Regions from separate parts of the Brevibacillus sp. AG genome, predicted to be linked through region 2. Evidence: riboswitches for the same ligand, from Rfam matches in the RefSeq annotation. Region 2 holds a riboswitch; the other holds the start of a gene.
What was found. A riboswitch is a leader RNA that binds a small molecule or an ion and turns the genes downstream of it on or off. The one in region 2 is predicted to bind cyclic di-GMP.
Positions count from the first base shown of each region.

Region 1 (3,366 bases), on a different contig from region 2:
ATCAGAATATTTACATTATATATCTGTTCGGTTACAAAATGAGAAAAGAAAACAACCGCCCGTGAAAGGCGGTTGCAGGAAGGTTACATATGGAGACCACGCATCTGTTGTTCGATTTTCTCAAAGCCGCCAGAAACCTTAACGACTTCGTCTTTTTGTTCAGAAACGAGAACAAGCACTTCTTCCAGGCTCTCTTTGTTCTTGTCGGTAATATCTGCGTTGACTTCAACTTTTGCGCCGACTTCTTGAATCATACTGTGAACATGGATAATGAACTCTTGCAGGTTTTTCGTTTTATCCGCGAAGTTTTGCATGTAGTTGTCTACATTGGTGAACATTTCTTGTACTTCAATGATGCCCTCGCTATTTTTCTCAAAAGAAGTCTGTGACTCAGAAATCATATCTGATACGAGCTTCATTTTTTCGCGAATGGTCATGAGCAGGTTCGAGATCGACTCAGAGGATAGCTTGGAGGATTCAGCCAGCTTGCGTACTTCATCTGCTACGACAGCAAATCCTCGGCCGTGTTCGCCTGCGCGAGACGCTTCAATCGTGGCATTGAGTGCCAATAGATTGGTTTGTGCAGAAATCTCGGAAATGGTTTGAATGATTTTCCCAATCGATTCGGTTTCTTTATTGAGCTCTTGAATCAGCTGGTTCGTACCTTGGATATCCTTGATGAATCGTTCAAAGTCATTGCCGATGTTGCCGATGCGTTTGCCGCTCTCATTAGTGGCTTCTTTGGTCGATTCAACGTAATCATGCATCTCCGTAACAGAACGGGTCATGTCCTCCACTTGCAGATTCGTAGAGCTCATTTCCCGACGCAGCTCGTCCGTATTGCTGGTCTGAACCGTAAAGGACTCCATAATGTCTTGCAGGGAAGCGACAGTTTCGACTGCGCGAATATTTACACCGTCCGTCACCTTGTTCAAATTCTCTTGATAGTCTTGCATAGAGGTGAGTGATTCATTGATCTGATCCAGAACACGTTGCAATGATTCCTTTGAGGCAATCGCTTCTTGTTTTTGTTGCTCACTTTCCTCTTGCAGCTTGTTATTGAATACAGCATGCATCATGCTCGTGACAGAGACGAAGCAGAAGGTAAGCAAGAAGTACATCAGATCAAGGTTGTTTGTCGAATGGAAAATCGTTTCTCTCTGTGTCAGGAAGTAGTAAGAGACAATACCCAATGTCGATACAATCGTCAAAATATTGATGAGTCGGTCTTGATAAATCCCCATGACTGCTACAAAGAACATAATGGTCATGATATTGATCATATGCGGGTCCAGTCCAACTACGATGAACATAAAAATTCCGATTACGGCGAAGTTGAAAAACTTCATGAAGGGCGCTGCTTTTTCACGGAACCTCGGGCGATTGGAGATGTAAGTAAAAGGTGCCAGCACGCCATACAAAATACCCAGTATCGTGAAAACGAATGTGTACGATACGCCTAGAAAAAGGTTTAGGACCTGAACTACCGTAATAATACTTGCGAATACGATTACGACCCAATTGTTTCTTCTTCTCAATAGATCAATGTTATCCATGTTACCCACCTACCTCGACTTTTACTTGGTTGGATGACGACGAATTGTACCAGGAATATTTCGGATCGTGCTTATTGTCATAGACATCTTTTAGATGGAAGAGGGTCGGAATGGCATCGGCCCCTTTGTAAAAGACGATATCTTTGGTCTGAGTCGCCTTTACTTGATACTTCTTGTTAATGAACGTAAAAAAAGTCGGATCTGCTACCCCGATTGCGTGGGTATAACCGTGCTTTTCAGCGTAATCTATCATCAAGCAAATTCCTTTTTGCCCTAGTTGTCCGCGGTATTTCGGCAAAACAGCGAGACTGTCTACCTCCATTACTTTCATATCTTCTGTAACAACATCCTGAAAAAGTGATTTCATATAAGCACTTGATTTGGAAAAGGGCGTCATTTCAAATGTTCCACCTGCTTCACCATCTTCGGCAAGTAAGAGGAACTGAGCCGAGCCTTCTTTCGCATGCTCCATCTCGAAGCCCATGCTTGTCCATACTGTTTCTTTGATTTCATGAAATTTTGCTAACTCTTGTACGGTTTCTACTTGTTTGTACATAACTTCTCCACTCCATCATTTTCTCTGATTGAACCATGTTGTGTATGTTTGACGTCACTAAAGTTATGTTTTTCCATCCGATACGAAAATGAAAGTGCTTTCATCCTCCTTTCAAAAATGTAAACACAAAAAAAGGCCGTTCCATCGAAATGGAACAACCGAAGCTACCAACATCGAATAAATGGTCTCAAGATGATGGCAACCCGGCTATCATGGTCAAAGACTGTAGACCCGTGGTTTTGCGTCGCCACCTTTCGATGACTTTGCCTTTTGCATTTTTTAGCAAAAATTGTAAAGATGTGTCGAATTTTGCTAGACATAATCATGCAAAATATAAGCCAAAAGATATATTCTTGTCAAGTTTTGGTAGGGAAAATAAACTAATTGTTCATAAAGCATAGACGTAGAAAAAACCAGTTGTGTGATCAACTGGTTCTTCGTTATATAAGCGTTAGGTTAGGGTACGCAGAATGTCTAAAACTTCACTAGGCTCCATGCGTTTTTTGTAATCAGGATCTAAGCCTGCTGAACGGATTACGCCCTGGTTGTCGAGGATATAAGTAGCAGGTATGGGGAGTGTCCATGAATCTTCGCTATTAAAACGATGGAGATCAATATCCAATGATCGGTAGGTATCATGTAAAAAATCAGGCAGTCTGAATCTGAGTTTATATTTTTCTGCTACTTGGTTATTGGTATCGCATAACACGGGAAAGCTCAGACCGTTTTTCTCTTGCATAGTAAGAGAGTGTGAAGGAGATTGTGGACTAATGGCAAACAATTGGGCACCCAGAGAGGTTATCGTATCGATCTGTTTTTGGTATGCTTGCAGCTCCAAATTGCAGTAGGGGCACCATGATCCACGGAAAAATGTAAGGACGACGGGACCTTTTCCGATTTTTTCCGACAAGGTAATGGTCTTGCCAGTGTGATCGTTCAACGAGAAATCAGGTGCAATCGAACCAATCGGCAAGCCCTTTGCGTGTCCAGAGGTCCGCAGCTCCTCGATTGATTTTGTAAATGCATCTGTTACTTCACGAGTGAGGAAGTCTGCTATTTGTATGGTTGTAAAATCTAGCTCTTCGCGCAGGCTCTGAAAATGTGGTTTATCCATATGTCGTTCCCCTCTTTTTCGAAAGAATAGTAAAAGCCATAGCTTTACGATATCTTTCTTTTAGAGGGGGAGATGTAACCTGGATTACATTCTCTTCAAAATTTCGTCCCGATGAATGGAAATGGATTTAAAGCCTGTTT
Region 1 covers NZ_JAQMYO010000024.1:16,573-19,938, reverse strand. Annotated here, with positions in the region: gene POF51_RS31325 (methyl-accepting chemotaxis protein) at 84-1,556, opposite strand; gene POF51_RS31320 (GNAT family N-acetyltransferase) at 1,558-2,112, opposite strand; cyclic di-GMP riboswitch class I at 2,307-2,390, opposite strand; gene POF51_RS31315 (peroxiredoxin-like family protein) at 2,564-3,226, opposite strand; gene POF51_RS31310 (Crp/Fnr family transcriptional regulator) at 3,311-3,366, opposite strand, start outside.
Region 1: it holds a riboswitch for cyclic di-GMP, as region 2 does, so the genes downstream of both, POF51_RS31320 (GNAT family N-acetyltransferase) here and ggt (gamma-glutamyltransferase) in region 2, are expected to answer to the same signal.

Region 2 (3,366 bases):
TGTCCAATATGAAGATACCCGTTCGGTTCTGGGGGAAAGCGGGTAATAATTTCTTTTACTTTGCCCTCTTGCAAGTCATCAATCATGATATTGCGGATAAAATTGGATGCCGCTACCTTGTTTTCCAATGAAATCAACCTTTCACTTCACCTTTACATTCCATAATACTGATTCTCTACCCAGAGTTCAACAAAATCGGGTCGTTGACCGACCCGCTCACGTCTTCCATTGCTGCCTCGTTTGCCATTGTGGCCTGCAATACAGATGAATGACAGAATCAATGGCTAAGCGCTGCTCCGTGATCCCTCGAATCGTTTCGAGATGCTTCGGGGAAATCAGATGCAACAAAGGCTGTTCAACATGATTGAAACGTTGGAATGCTTCCGCTGCAATCCGATCCCACTGTGGGTAATACCGAAGCAAGTCATCGGGCATTACACGGGAGCGATCCGTGTCGGACTCGGGCAAACAATCAAAAGGTTCATCCAGATTTAACGTTCCATAATCATCGGTCAGCTCTTCGCCCGGAAAAATATCCCGTGCAGCCAATTCCATATCATACATGGTCGGCACACAATTCGCATGAAAGCTGTGGTTCACGTACCTTGCCTTATCCCAACAAAGAATGTACTTTCCGAACTGGTTCTTGAATGAATATTTTTGCACGTCCTGTTTTCGTAATGAGTCAAGTTTTTCCACAAATGCAGGGTCCAATACCTGGTCCAAATTGTCCTGTGCCCATACAATCGTTCCTTTTGGGATAAACCTTGTCGCAAACACACCGTACCCGATCTCATCGTTGATATAGCGCAATTCTGTATCGGGATGCATCATGGTCTTTGTTTCACTCCTTGGCTTATGTGCCTTTTTATCATCATAAGCAATTCAGCCCCATGAGGTGTGTGAATGTCTGCGAAAAACAATCCTCCCCATAGCATTCCTGACTATTTTTCTGGATTAAAATATTTTTTCTTATTTACCACAAATGGTAAATAGTCTATATTATTGGCAAACGGTGTTTTAGGAACATTTTCCCACAACGATCGCATCAGTAAATGTGTCAATTTTATGCTTCATCCATTGATATCGAAACGGCAAACCCGGGGAAATCCGGCGACGCAAAGCTACAGGGGCTACCTCCGCAACAGCGGACATGCTTGCCAGCTACCGAAGTATTGATGTAGGACGAGACCAGTGATCCTATATCATTGGTCTTTTTTTGCGCACATAATGTCTATTTTTGTCTATTTTTGTATGATTGTGTATTTTTGACTTTTGAAGGAGGTGAGGCAACAGCGGATAGCCGGTTTAATGAATCATTATTTTATTCATCATGAAGGAGGTTTCATAGGAATGTCATTCTGGAAGAAACTCTCGACCGTCGCGCTGACTGCTGTCATCGGGGTATCAACATTCTCAGGGGCACAAGCTGCTAACCGTCCAACAACGATGTCACCGAACGCAATGGTGACGACTCCTCACTATCTGGCTACGGCTGCGGCCCTAAAGACATTAGAAAACGGTGGAAATGCAGTAGATGCTGCTATTACAGCCGCTTCCACATTAGCTGTCGTCTATCCTCATTACACAACCATTGGTGGAGATAACTTCTGGCTCATCTACAATGCCAAAACAAAAGAGCTGAAAGCACTGAACGGCAGTGGTCGCGCAGGCGAAAAGGCAACCATCGACTATTACAAAAACAAAGGCTACGAAAAAATCCCGTCCCGCGGTTATGAATCGGCAAACACTGTCCCTGGTGTCGTCTCCGGCTGGTGGGAGGCTTACAACTACGCCCATAAAAGCATGGGCAACAGTAAGCTTCAATGGAACAAACTGCTGGAGCCTGCCATTGGATACGCCGAGAACGGATATCCAGTCTCCCCCAACCAAGTATATTGGACGAAATACGCGACAGATCCAACTGACAATAACTTGAAGAATCTTCAACGTTTTGATGGATTCCGTAAAACATTCCTGAAGCCCAACGGTGATCCCTATGCAGCAGGCGAAATTCTCAAACAAAAGGATCTTGCCAATACTTTGCGAATCATTGCGAAAAAAGGCGCTGACGGTTTTTATAAAGGAGAAGTAGCTAAAAAAATCGTAGCAGACATGCAAGCCAACGGCGGATTGCTCACGTTGAAAGATTTTGAGAAGCACACCTCCACTTGGGCAGATCCAATTACGGTAGACTACCGCGGTTATAAAGCGTACAACGTTCCGCCTAACTCACAAGGTATGGCATCCCTCTCTATTCTTAATGTTTTGAATAACTTTGACCTCAAGAGCATGGGTGAAGGAACACCCGATTACTATCACACGATTGTGGAAGCTACCAAACAGGCTTTTGCTGACCGCGACAAATGGCTGACTGACCCTGCCTTTGCGGATATCCCTGTGGATGAGCTGTTGTCCAAGCAGCACGGGAAAGATTTAGCTGCGCGCATTGATATGAAGCAAGCTGCCAAATCCGTAGAACCGCTTGATCCAAAAGGCGATACAACTTGGTTCGGGATCGTTGACAAAGATGGAAATGCCGTGTCCATCATTCAGAGTCACTATTTTGACTGGGGTTCCGGCATCGTTGCGAAAGATACGGGCATCCTTTTGCAAAACCGCGGAAGCTATTTCTCTTTGGACTCCAAACACATCAATCACTTGGAACCAGGAAAACGTACCTTCCACACCATTAACCCAGCTATGCTCTTTAAAGGGGACAAGCCTTATCTTCTCTACGGAACACAAGGGGGAGAAGGACAGCCGCAAACGCAAGCCGCTCTCGTCACGCGTATCGTCGACTTTGGTTTCAGCGTACAAGACGCAATCGAAGCGCCAAGATGGCTGCATGGACGCAACTGGGGATCTGATTCCAACAATCTCAAGGTGGAAAGCCGCATCCCTCAAGACGTCCTGGACGAGTTAATAAAACGTGGGCATCCAGTCGAAAAGCTGGAAGCAGCCTATACCGATACGATGGGACAGTCCGGTGCAATCCTGATTGACCCGCAAACCAATGTAAAATTTGGCGGTGCTGACCCTCGCGGTGAAGGCGCAGCAATGGGATATTGATATTTTGTCAGACTGCTGAGTTAATCTCAGCAGTCTACCTGTATTATATTTCCTTGTGGCAGACCGCTTTTCACAAAGAAAGAAATATCTCAATCACGGATTAGGAGCGGAAAAATCCTATGTTTTTGTTCAACAAACTCAGGAACAAAATGATCCTTTGGTTTCTCGTCGTGGCCGTCATTCCACTTACTGCCGTTTCAGTGTTTATCACGAACAGCTTTTCATCCATTCTGATTGATAAACAAAAATCTTCCTATGTTGACCTTACTTCCAGTACAGCCATAGCTATGGATC
Region 2 covers NZ_JAQMYO010000004.1:215,764-219,129, reverse strand. Annotated here, with positions in the region: gene POF51_RS12390 (glutamine--tRNA ligase/YqeY domain fusion protein) at 1-137, opposite strand, end outside; gene POF51_RS12385 (SET domain-containing protein) at 217-834, opposite strand; cyclic di-GMP riboswitch class I at 1,084-1,172, shown strand; gene ggt (gamma-glutamyltransferase) at 1,354-3,072, shown strand; gene POF51_RS12375 (methyl-accepting chemotaxis protein) at 3,192-3,366, shown strand, end outside.